4 regions of the Shewanella vaxholmensis genome follow, and region 2 is predicted to be linked to each of the others. Evidence: predicted binding sites of a transcription regulator. Region 2 holds the regulator's gene; each other region holds the start of a gene.
The links. The regulator sigma-54, encoded in region 2, starts transcription at its own class of promoters, with help from an activator protein. The targets are predictions, from matches to a motif close to GTTGGCACGNNNNTNGNNT.
Positions count from the first base shown of each region.

Region 1: a site for sigma-54 is predicted at 1,109-1,127, ahead of flhA (flagellar biosynthesis protein FlhA). Genes of this name have one in related genera too.
Region 3: a site for sigma-54 is predicted at 1,282-1,300, ahead of fliD (flagellar filament capping protein FliD). Genes of this name have one in related genera too.
Region 4: a site for sigma-54 is predicted at 2,071-2,089, ahead of Q4Q46_RS19505 (superinfection exclusion B family protein). Genes of this name have one in related genera too.

Region 1 covers NZ_JAUOEV010000003.1:92,855-96,038, reverse strand. Annotated here, with positions in the region: gene flhB (flagellar biosynthesis protein FlhB) at 1-1,055, shown strand, start outside; gene flhA (flagellar biosynthesis protein FlhA) at 1,164-3,184, shown strand, end outside.
Region 2 covers NZ_JAUOEV010000012.1:120,484-123,667, forward strand. Annotated here, with positions in the region: gene ptsN (PTS IIA-like nitrogen regulatory protein PtsN) at 1-306, opposite strand, end outside; gene hpf (ribosome hibernation promoting factor) at 309-596, opposite strand; gene Q4Q46_RS12180 (RNA polymerase factor sigma-54) at 625-2,103, opposite strand; gene lptB (LPS export ABC transporter ATP-binding protein) at 2,211-2,942, opposite strand; gene lptA (lipopolysaccharide transport periplasmic protein LptA) at 2,939-3,184, opposite strand, start outside.
Region 3 covers NZ_JAUOEV010000003.1:113,152-116,335, reverse strand. Annotated here, with positions in the region: gene Q4Q46_RS04120 (flagellin) at 1-519, shown strand, start outside; gene Q4Q46_RS04115 (flagellar protein FlaG) at 810-1,211, shown strand; gene fliD (flagellar filament capping protein FliD) at 1,352-2,707, shown strand; gene Q4Q46_RS04105 (flagella biosynthesis chaperone for FliD, FliT) at 2,818-3,171, shown strand; gene fliS (flagellar export chaperone FliS) at 3,180-3,184, shown strand, end outside.
Region 4 covers NZ_JAUOEV010000029.1:29,285-32,468, forward strand. Annotated here, with positions in the region: gene Q4Q46_RS19495 (bacteriohemerythrin) at 1-830, opposite strand, end outside; gene Q4Q46_RS19500 (DUF3149 domain-containing protein) at 1,144-1,275, shown strand; gene Q4Q46_RS19505 (superinfection exclusion B family protein) at 1,418-2,029, opposite strand; gene Q4Q46_RS19510 (ATP-binding protein) at 2,198-3,184, shown strand, end outside.

The DNA of each region.
Region 1 (3,184 bases), on a different contig from region 2:
AGATTGCGCGTTCGAAAGAACTCGGTACAGCAGCGGTATTAATTTCTGCTGCGTGTGGTTTTTATATGCTAGGTCCAAGTCTAGCCAAGAGTTTAACTCGGGTGTTTGAGACTGTTTTTACCATGGACAGGGCGCAAGTTTTTGATACTGAAGAAATGTTTAATGTTTGGGGTGTTGTCGCGGGTGAAATCGTCTGGCCCATGGCAAAAATAATGCTGTTAATTGTGGTTGTTGCTTTTATTGGCAACGTGGCTTTAGGTGGAATGAATTTCTCGACCCAAGCTATGATGCCTAAGGCCAGTAAAATGAGCCCTGCAGCAGGTTTGAAGCGTATGTTCGGTGTGCAGGCGCTAGTTGAGCTGACGAAAGGGATTGCCAAGTTTTCTGTGGTGGCATTTTCTGCATATTTATTACTGAGCTTTTATTTCAATGAAATTCTGTTGTTGTCTAGTGATCATCTTCCTGGCAATGTTTACCACGCATTAGATTTGCTCGTGTGGATGTTTATCCTGTTGTGCTGCTCTATTTTGTTAATTGTCGTCATCGATGTTCCATTTCAACTTTGGAATCACAATAAGCAACTCAAGATGACCAAACAAGAAGTAAAGGATGAGTATAAAGATACTGAAGGGAAGCCTGAAGTTAAAGGACGGGTACGGCAGATGCAACGCGAGTTGGCTCAGCGTCGAATGATGGCTGAAGTACCCAATGCCGATGTCATCGTCGTTAACCCTGAGCATTTTGCGGTAGCGATTAAATATGACGTGCAGCGTTCAGTCGCGCCTTTTGTTGTTGCTAAAGGTGTTGATGATGTCGCATTTAAAATTCGTGAGATTGCCCGCGCCCATAATGTGACAATCGTCTCTGCTCCGCCATTAGCAAGAGCTATATACCATACAACTAAGTTGGATCAACAAATCCCTGAAGGACTGTTTACTGCTGTGGCGCAGATTTTGGCCTATGTGTTCCAGTTGCGCCAATACCAAAAAGGTCGAGGTCGAAAGCCTATTCCTATCCCTCTTAATCAACCCATTCCTGATGAGTTAAAATATTAAGGTCTAAGCGAAAAATTCTTTTAAGCCGTGATATTATTGTGCGCCAATAAGCTATTGGCCTACTTTTTGCTTTTATGCTGCCATACGTCAAAGTTTAGGTAATTATGAATGGATGTTAGAGCGACCTTAGGTCAGGTAAAACAAATGCGCTTGAGTACGTTTAAAGGTATAGGCACTCCTATACTCGTACTCGCAGCATTGGCCATGATAGTTTTACCTATCCCTCCATTCTTACTAGACATACTTTTTTCATTCAACATAGCCTTAGCGCTCATCGTATTATTAGTCGCTATTTATACCGATAGACCGTTGGATTTTGCCGCTTTCCCGAGCGTCTTGTTAGTGGCGACTCTACTTCGCCTTGCTCTGAACGTCGCTTCAACTCGTGTGGTTTTACTCGAAGGCCATAATGGTGGCGATGCGGCAGGTAAGGTGATTGAAGCCTTCGGTTCCGTGGTGATTGGTGGTAACTATGCCGTTGGTTTAGTTGTATTCATCATTTTGATTATCATCAACTTTGCGGTAGTGACTAAAGGTGCTGGTCGTATCGCTGAAGTGAGCGCCCGCTTTACCTTAGATGCTATGCCTGGCAAGCAAATGGCAATCGATGCCGATTTAAATGCCGGGACTTTGAATCAAGATCAAGCAAGATTACGTCGCGCCGAAGTGACCCGTGAAGCTGATTTTTATGGTGCGATGGACGGTGCTTCAAAGTTCGTAAAAGGTGATGCTATTGCGGGTATCATGATTTTAGTGATCAACATCTTAGGTGGTTTCATCATAGGTATTGTTCAGCATGGCTTAAGTTTCTCAGAAGCGGTTGAAATTTATACCTTGCTGACTATCGGTGATGGTCTGGTGGCGCAGATCCCTGGGTTATTATTGTCAATCGCAGCAGCATTGATGGTAACCCGTCAAAATGAATCCGGTGATATGGGCCAAATGATGATGAGTCAGATGTTTGACAGTCATAAGTCATTGGGTATTGCTGCCGGAGTCCTATTTGTCATGGGAATCGTTCCTGGTATGCCGCATATGGCGTTCTTAAGTTTTGCTTTTATGACGGCAGGTGCCGCCTATTTTGTCTATAAACGTAATGAATCAAAACGCATTAAAGCCCTAGAACTTGTTAAGTCTGGTCCTGTAGAGAGGCAAGATAAAGAGCCTAAAGAGTTGGGCTGGGATGATGTGCATCATGTTGATACTATTGGGCTTGAGGTGGGATATCGTTTAATTCCGCTGGTCGATAAAGGTCAAGGTGGCGAGTTATTAAGCCGTATCAAAGGCGTACGTAAAAAGTTATCCCAAGAACTGGGCTTCTTAGTGCCAGCGGTGCATATTCGCGATAACTTAGATTTGTCGCCTAATGCCTATCGCATTTCATTAATGGGCGTAGTTGTTGGTGAGGCGGATATTCGACACGACTGCGAATTGGCGATTAACCCTGGCCAAGTCTATGGCAAGCTCGATGGTATTGAAACGCGTGACCCAGCTTTTGGTCTTGAAGCGGTATGGATTGCCCCTGAATTACGTGAGCATGCCCAAACATTAGGGTATACGGTTGTTGACGCCGCTACGGTTGTAGCAACCCATATTAGCCAATTGCTGACCAATAATGCAGCTAAGTTGTTAGGTTACGAAGAAGTGCAACAACTGATGGATATGCTTGCGAAACACTCGCCTAAACTGGTGGATGGCTTTATTCCTGATGTCATGCCACTCGGACATGTCGTAAAAGTGATGCAGAACCTGTTAAATGAAGGGGTTTCAGTCAGAGACTTGCGTACAATAGTGCAAACTTTGTTAGAATACGGCACTAAGAGTAATGACACTGAAGTTTTGACCGCCGCGGTGCGTATTGCATTGAAACGTATGATAGTCCAAGAGATCTCTGGTCCAGAGTTAGAAATCCCCGTCATTACATTGGCGCCAGAGTTGGAACAGATGTTGCATCAATCAATGCAGGCAACCGGTGGTGATGGTCCAAATATTGAACCCGGTCTTGCAGAACGCATGCAGCAGTCCCTTGCCGATGCGGCTCAGAAGCAAGAAATGGTCGGACAACCCGCCATATTGTTGACGTCAGGTATGTTACGCGCGACGCTGTCACGCTTTGTTAAACATACTAT
Region 2 (3,184 bases):
TAGTGCAAATAAAATATCAACAGGTTGCTTATCGATAGCATCGAATGCTATCGGCTCTTCACACTTAATGAGTATGGCAATGGGCTGATCTATATCGGCTAGTCGACCATGTGGAATGGCGATGCCGTTACCTATACCTGTGCTCCCCATCTTTTCGCGCGCCACTAGGCTTTCGAATATCTCTTGAGATGAGAGGGTCGGGTACTGGGCAGCGACTAAGTCGCTGATGAGTTCCAGTACCTTTTTCTTGCTGCCCGGAGTGGCGCAGGTAGTGCACTCCGGCCGCAGTATGGTACAAAGTTCCATTATTAGTGTTTTGTTAACTTCTCTTTGTGTTTAATAACCTGACGATCAAGCTTGTCAATCAGGGCGTCTATAGCGGCATACATGTCAGCATGCTCTGAAGTAGCAAAAACTTCACCACCGATAAGATTTATTCTCGCTTCGGCGATCTGTTGCATTTTCTCGACATTGAGCACAACGTGCACATTATTGATCTGTTCGAAATGGCGTTCAAGTTTTGAAAACTTTTCTTCTACATATGCGCGTAACGATTCGGTAATTTCGACATGGTGTCCACTCAGGTTTATTTGCATAGAAACGTCCTCCGATATCCACTGTAGGTTATAAACTTTTACGCTGATTAGAAGGCGGAATGAGCATAGCCTCTCGGTACTTCGCAATGGTTCTGCGGGCTACGTTGATCCCTTGTTCTGCCAGAAGTTGCGCCATCTTACTGTCGCTCAATGGTTTTTTCTGGTTTTCCGCGGCAACCAGTTTCTTAATGAAGGCCCTGATTGCTGTGGATGAGCACTCCCCACCATCGTCAGTACCGACGTGGCTAGAGAAGAAGTATTTTAGTTCAAAAAGTCCCTTAGGGGTATGCATGTATTTCTGTGTCGTCACCCGTGAGATGGTCGACTCATGCATTTCTACCGCTTCGGCAATATCGTTAAGCACCATAGGTTTCATGGCTTCTTCACCGTATTCAAAGAAACCTTGCTGATATTGCACTATGCAATTCGCAACTTTAAGTAAAGTGTCGTTACGGCTTTCTAGGCTTTTGATAAACCATTTAGCCTCTTGCAGATGGCCACGAATAAATTGGCTATCGGCTTGGTTTTTAGTACTGCGCGCCATCGATGCATAGTGTTGATTTACATTGATTTTTGGCATGCAGTCTGGGTTAAGTTCAACCACCCAGCGGCCATTCTTCTTCGACACAGACACATCTGGGATGACGTATTCGTCATCGTTGGGCGTAATCAATAAACCTGGGCGGGGATTGAGGGTTTGGATAAGCGCGATGCCGTCCCTTAACTCATCCTCTTTTAATTTAGTCTTACGCATCAACAATCTAAAATCGCGGGCGGCGATCAGATCTAAATGATCTTTGATCAACATGCGGGCATTTTCTAGATGGGGAGTGTCAGCGGCGAAATGCGACAGTTGGATCAGCAGGCACTCGCTTAAATCGCGGGCGGCCACACCAATGGGATCAAAATGTTGAATGCGCTTGAGTACGGCTTCGACTTCGTCGAGTTCGACCTCAGGATTACCCATAGCTTCGAGGATTTCATCAGTGCTTTGGGTGAGATAGCCTTGATCGTCGATGGCATCAATAATGGCGGTAGCAATGGCTAAATCGGTTTCAGAAAACGGCGTGAGGTTTTTTTGCCATTCTAAGTGCTCATACAGGCCTTCACTGGTCTCACCTTGGAAGGGCATATCATCTTCACGACTGCCACCGGGGCCAGAATTAGGGGAGGCGGTGAACACTTCATCCCAGGTGGTGTCCATGGGGAGTTCGTCGGGCATGGACTCTTTCGTGAGCGACTCTGCCGTGTCTATGGTGGAGCTGTCTTTTTCTGGCGGCAGGGTGCTAGATTCACTGAAATCCGTATCGGATAGCGTTTGGTTTACAGGGGCTTTAGTGGCGTCGAATTGATCCTCTTCCAGCTCGAGAAGGGGATTAGAATCTAAGGCTTGCTGGATCTCTTGCTGCAGTTCTAATGACGACAGTTGCAACAGACGTATGGCCTGTTGTAATTGTGGCGTCATGGTTAACTGTTGACCCAGTTTGAGCTGGAGTGACGCTTTCATGTTACCGCTGATCCCTACGTTATTATTGTTGGATGAGGTCGCTTGTTATCATCTTGAGTGGAGCACAATGCTGGCACAAATTGCCTTCATTGGCTCCGCTTGATTAACTATAGCCTGAATTGTTCACCTAAGTACACAGCCCTAACTTGCTGATTGTCTAAGATCTCTGCAGGTGTTCCTTCGGCAATCAGGTTTCCGTGACTCACAATATAGGCATGTTCACACACATCTAATGTCTCGCGAACATTATGGTCGGTGATCAACACGCCAAGGCCACGACTTTTGAGCTGTTCGATAATCTTTTTGATGTCGATAACTGAAATAGGATCGACACCCGCAAAGGGTTCATCGAGCAAAATGAACTTAGGATTTGCTGCTAACGCCCGCGCAATTTCGACACGGCGACGTTCACCGCCCGACAATGACATGCCTTGGCTGTCACGGATGTGGGTGATGTGGAATTCTTCGAGCAGATGCTCGAGTTGTTCTTCCCTTTGCTCTTTCTTCAATTCTTTGCGCGTTTGCAGTACGGCCATGATGTTGTCATGGACTGTCAGCTTACGGAAGATACTGGCTTCCTGCGGCAAGTAACCTATGCCTTTGCGGGCGCGCAGGTGCATAGGATCTGCGGTTAAATCATCATCGTCGATAAAGATGTGGCCTTTATCGCTTTTAACCAGACCGACGACCATGTAAAAGGTGGTGGTTTTACCCGCACCGTTTGGGCCGAGCAGTCCAACAACTTGACCTGTCTTTACCGTTAGACTGACGTCTTTAACCACTTGGCGACTCTTATAACTCTTCGCCAGATTTTGTGCTCTTAGGGTGATTTGGGTCATTTAGAGTCCTGCTTTTTCACAGGTTTATCCGCTGGCGCGTCTGGTTTGGCATCATCTTGATAGCTTTCAGGCTGAATAATAGTGATCACGCGATCGTCACCACTACCTGTGCTTTCTGCAATCAATTTTTGCTGGATGATGTTATAGCGGATCACATTACCCGTCACTTGGCTACCTGCTTGATCTAACGAAGCTTGGCCTTTCAGTGTCAGGGTACGGCTTGCCATATCGTAACGAATTTC
Region 3 (3,184 bases), on a different contig from region 2:
ACAGCTAAGGGTGTTGCTGGTGTAGAAGTTGCTGGTTATGGTGGCGGTACAACGGCGAAATTAGGTGGTCAAGCTGCTGGTGCAGCAAACGCCAGTAAAACGTCTGAACTTAAATTATCTTCACCTGAAAAATTTGCCATTAAAGGCACAACAGCTAACGAACTGCTCGGTGGCGGTGTGACTGCCACTGCTGGTAACTCTAAATTGTCTGAAGTGTCTAAAATTGATATTGGTACGGCTAAAGGAGCACAGGATGCCTTGGCTGTCATAGATTCAGCTATTGCTGGTATTGATTCCCAACGTGCAGATTTGGGTGCGGTACAAAACCGTATGAACTTCACAATCAATAACTTAGGGAACGTGCAAACTAACGTAGCAGATGCCCGTAGCCGTATTCAAGATGTTGACTTTGCAAAAGAAACTGCAGAAATGACTAAGAAACAAATTCTGTCTCAGACATCTTCTGCTATGTTGGCACAAGCCAACCAATTACCACAAGTTGCCCTGTCATTGCTGTAATTATGATTGGCGGTTATCTCATACTGAGATGATAGACAGCTAAGTGTTTGGCACTGAGAGGGGAGGTTCGTTTAGACCCTTCCCTTTGTGCATTAAAATGGTCAGTTTAGTGTTGTTAATAAAGTGATTATGAGTCAATAACATTTAGCAGCATCATCAATATACAGTAGTAAGCAGATTAGTAGCTGTTTGAAGATAAAGCTGAAGCGTGTAGTTTTGTGCTTCATCTGTGAGGTTAGTACTTTCTAGCAGTACCAGAGTACATAGGTAAGTGTGACTAAGAGGGTGGCATGATGGATATTAATTCAGTTAGTACATCTAATGTAGTGGGGCTGAAGACAGAGCTTAAACTAGCTCCTCCACAATCTCTTCAGCAAGAGTCAAGTGGTTCAATAAAGCCTTTGTTTGGCGAATCAAACAGCGTGAACATGGTAGAAGATGGCAAGTCTACAAAAGATACTAAAACGAATGTTGGGCAGTTAGATAAGGTTGCGAGTGACCTGACGGATATGGTAACTATGATGCGTAAGGGATTAGCATTTAAAGTTGATGCGAGTTCTGATAGGCCTGTTGTCAGTGTTATGGATATAGACTCTGGCGAAGTGCTGCGACAAATTCCTAGTGAAGAGGCGCTTGCCTTGGCTGAAAAACTGTCTGAAGTGACTGGTGCATTAATAAAAACAGAAGTTTAAGTTGTAGTTTTTAATATGCATTGATGAGAGGTTCAATCTAAAGTGGTAAGCTATTCACATTAACTGAAGTGTTGGCGTGAATTTTGCTAAATTATTGACTATGCGTTTTGTAAATTTTTAGACGCAGATCAGAGGTGGATATGGGATTAACATCATTGGGTGTAGGTACTGGCATGGACATCGGCGGCATTGTAACCGCTCTAGTTAATACAGAAAAAGCGCCTAAAGAAGCCAAATTCAATGCTCAAGAAGGTAAGATAAATACTCAGATCTCTGCTCTGGGGGCATTGAAAAGTGCAATGTCTGATTTCTTGGAGAAAATAAAACCTCTATCTGATGCTAAAACTTTTACAGGTTTTAAGAGTGCGCTTTCCAATAAAGATTTTATGACCGCAACAGTTGACCCGACTGCAGTAGCTGGTAACTATAAAGTTATTGTTGAACAGTTGGCTGAAAGCCATAAATTAGGTTCTACAGCAGTTACAGATGTTACGGCTCCAATAGGAAGTGGCTCATTAAGTCTGACAGTGGGAAGTGAGAGCTTTAATGTCGCTGTTGGTGCAGAAGACTCTCTGCAAGACATTATGAAAAACATCAATGCTTCTAAAGATAATGTTGGAGTAACTGCAACCATTATTAAGGGCGATAATGGTGCTCAGTTGGTTCTTACATCTAACAAGACTGGTGCGGCTAATGTAGTGCAAGCATCGGCCACGGATGACGCTGGAACAGCACTTTCAGATGTTTTTGCGATGACAGAATTACAACCTGCAAAAGATGCAATTTTGTATGTTGATGGTTTAAAAGTGACTTCTGATTCAAACGAAGTAAAAAATGCGATTACAGGTATCAACTTAACATTGACGGATGCTAACAAAGATAAAACAACGACACTCAAAATTGAACCTAATCGTGAATCTTCTAAAACAGCTATAAAAGATTTTGTTAATTCATACAATGAGTTAATGAAAACGATGTCTGGCATGTCAGGCTATGATCCCAAAACTAAGAAAGCAGGTGTATTGCAAGGTGATTCTGTTATTCGTGGTGTCCAAAACCAGATGAGGGGTGTGTTGTCATCAACGAGTGGTGATAGTGGCTCTATGATGTTAGCGAATCTGGGCATTAAAACCACTCAGACGGGGAGCCTTGAGATTGATGATAAAAAGCTTGATGAAGTGCTAAGTAAAGATATTAATGCCGTATCCGACTTTTTTTCAGCGGAAAAAACTGGGTTTGGTACACGAATGAAAGATGTTACTGACTCCTATGTAAAAACAGGGGGGATTTTAGATAGTCGAGATGAAAGTTTAGATACTCAACTTTCTCGTATTACCGATAGCCGTGAGAGTCTTGCCTTAAAAATGAAGGCCTATGAAGCTAGGTTATTAAAGCAGTACAATGCTATGGATTTGATTGTTGGCCAGATGAACGCTCAAGGTAGTATGCTAACTCAGCGACTCGACTCTCTTCCTGGGCTTGTGAGCAAACGATAATATTATATCAGCCAAATTGTCCCTACCGTAAGATAGATTTACACGATGTTTGCCAGTTTTTGGATTTTATGAGTTTGTTATCTAAAGTGGCAGAGTAAGAGATTTTATTTATGCATCATAGCCAAATTAATACACAGAATGTTGTTAGCACATTAGATTCTCTTAATGAGCAAATGAATGAAATCATTAGACAAGTGACTACATTATCAATAGATAATGAAAATATTGATTTTTTGGTATTAAAATTGCAAGAGTTTGTTGGCCAGCGTCAATTATTACTTGAGGCTTTGGTTGCAGATGAGCAATTTGTTGACAGAGATTATTTGCAGTTACAGTTTTCATTAACTCAAGCATGTACAGAGAAAGCCAATGTTTTCTTACTGGACAGGCAAGCTCTATTGCATGCTGGTAGTAATAGTCAACGTCATATCAATGTATACAAGTCGATAGATGCAAATAGGTAGGTACTAATATGAG
Region 4 (3,184 bases), on a different contig from region 2:
TGTAAGGCGGCGATTTGTTGTTGGATTTCAACCGTGGCTTCAGATGTCCGCTTAGCGAGATTACGCACTTCATCGGCGACAACGGCAAAGCCGCGACCATGCTCGCCAGCTCTCGCACTTTCAATGGCAGCGTTTAAGGCGAGTAAATTAGTCTGCTCAGCCACCTGCGAAATCGTTTCGATAATGCTACTGATATTGTTGCTGTCGGCGGCCAAGTGCTCAATCACGGTTCGAGTGCTATGGATCTGCTCTGACATAGCGCCAATTTTAGTGACTATGCCATTCATGATTTGGTCGCCATGCTTAGCAGAACTTTGGGCAATATCGGCAGCTTTCGCCGCACTGACTGCATTTTGCGACACAGCTTGCACGCTTGAAACCATTTGCGTCATCGCACTCGCGGCCAGTTCAGTTTGATGCTCTTGCTCTAACACACCTTGTTTGGCCTGCTCACTGATGACCTTAATATCTGAGGCGACTTTTTTCATGCCTTCGCAGGTATCAGACAAAGATAAAATGGTGCGGCTAACATCCTCGCCCATGCGGTTGATGCTATGCACGACCTTAATGAACACGCCCGCATCTTTCTCCTCTAATTGATAGCTTAAATCCCCCTCACCTAAATGATGGGCGGCACGTTCAAGCTGTCTTAAATTGCGAATTAATTTATTGATGTTGAACATTAAAATGCCGGCGAGCGCACTTAAACACAGGATGGCGACAAAGTGCCCTGTGGCAACTAAACAATAGAGTGGATAAATCAGCAACAGCAGTGGCGCAAAGATAGAATTATATCCCATTGAATCCTTACGACTTTTATTAGAATCCATTTTTTACTCCTTTAAAAAACTAATATCGCAGCATTCACCTAAAAAACCAAAACCAATAAATAGCATGGTGCGATAACGAAATATCGATCTGGTTAAGTAGATTAATCCTAGACACTAACAGAAGAAGAAACAAAGCCAAATTATTTGAACTCATCACTGTTAAGCATAGCCTCAAACTTGACCAAGATCACAGAGTTAACTAAGAGTTATCGCTTTGTATTCCCATGTCGATTTTTTATTGATCGAGATCAGTATTTTGGCTATCGAATATCGCTAATTTAGAGAGGACTTCACAGGAAAGAGGATTTCAGTCATGGCATTTTGGTTAGATCTAATGTTTGGTAACCCCATAGGCTTACTTTCAATGATCGTTATCTTTAGCACAATAGGGATAGTGTCCTATATCACTTGGATGTTCATTGTGAAGTCGGCACCGAAACAATAGTTTTTGCTCCAGTTGTTCTTCATGTTCTTGTATAAATGCAAAATCTAGGGGGTTTTTATCACCCCCATTTTTTGTTGTCTCGCTTTTCAGAATACTGCAACTCATCTAAAGCCAGCACTCATCCGAGCGAGACAAAACACGCCTATGCAGCGTGTTTTCTGTTTTGTACCAGACCATTTAAAAATTGCGGACGCGCTTTAATCAACGACTGCATCTCTTCTTGGCTCGGCTCACCAGCAGGCAAACGCAACACATCGCGATTGAGATACATGCGGGCCTTCATGGCAATCTTATAATCGGCTGTCGGTCCCTGAATCGCATAATGGCGCTCGTTACCGAGTTTTTCTAAGATGCAGGCATTCAATAAACTTTTCACTGCGGTTTCATTTTGCGGCAGAGTCAAAATCGTGGCGCCCTGAAGAAAAAACTCTCTGACTAACGCTCGCTCAGCGGGATCAAGCAAGTTCACTTTAGCTTCAATCGTCTCAATAACGCGCTTATCACTTAAATGACGAATTGATTCATCTAAGCCTAAGTTAATCAGCTGACTCAAAAAATAGGCGATAGAGATGATTAGACCTAATCCAACAAAATGAGCATGTTCGGGCACAAATTTATCGAGCGCCAGCACTGCCAACGCATTAGGAGGAATAAGGAGTAAGACAGTACAACTCACCATTAGCCACAGCATGACTCTAAACATCATTTTCTTCGGGCTAAAAAACTTAACTGAATCCAGCTTGAGTTTAAACATAGTGCTATCCCAGTGACAAAAAATTGAACTTATTGGCTACAAAGCAAATTTAATGCCACAAATGAAGACATATTTCATTGATTTTATCTGCGAGAAAATGCACTTTCTGGATCTGTAGGTCTATGCTTATAAGCATCTCAAGCCGCTATTGCATAAAGAAAATTTAAGATGCTGACATTCTTTAGCCAACTTATCAAAAGTCCCATAGGCAGGCACCTTACCTTGTCTATTGTACTTTTTAGCTCTGTTATCACCTTAATCACCACTGCCTATCAGTTGATCAGTGATTATCGCAATGACGTTGTGCGCATCGACAGAGTGTTTTCCAATATGGAAAAAGTGAACTTAGATGTTCTCGCCGCCAGTATTTGGGTGATTGACGAGCGGCTAATTAACACTCAGCTCAATGGCTTAATTCAGCTGCCCGATATTAACTACATTTCGATTAAAGATGACAGCGGCCAAGCATGGAATGCAGGCGAGCAAAAGCAAGAACACTCCTTAGATAAAACCTTCCCGCTAGTTTATAAATCCCCGACCGAGAGTATTAATGTCGGCACACTCGAAATACAAGTCGATGTCGATGCCATCTATCAGCGCTTGTATGATAAAGCCATTATCATTCTGCTCTCTAATGGAATAAAGACCTTCTTAGTTGCTGGATTTATTCTGTTTTTAGTATGGTTCAATATCACCAAGCACTTAGATAAACTCAGCCAATACTGCAAAGATATCGACCTAGATCAAGAATACGAGCCGCTGCAATTTGCCCGCCAAGAAAAAATTGATGAGTTTAAACAAGTCGCCGACTCCATCAACAGCATGCAAGTACAACTGAGAAGCTCCTTTGGCGCCTTAAAGAAATCTAAGGCTGAACTGCAAACGGCCCTAGAAGATAGAGAGCGGCTACTCAAGCTCGAACGTAGCTATAAAGAAGAACTCGCCAGACAAGTCAAAGAAAGGACCATAGAACTAGAACAATCCCTTAGCGCACTAAAACGGGCGCAACAAGTGTTAGTTGAGCAAGAAAAAATGGCGGCCTTGGGAGGTTTGGTGTCAGGCGTTGCCCACGAGATAAACACGCCGATTGGCATTTGTTTGACGGCGGCGAGTGCGCAGCTCAGCCATATTGAAGAGCTGATCGACCTGATCCAC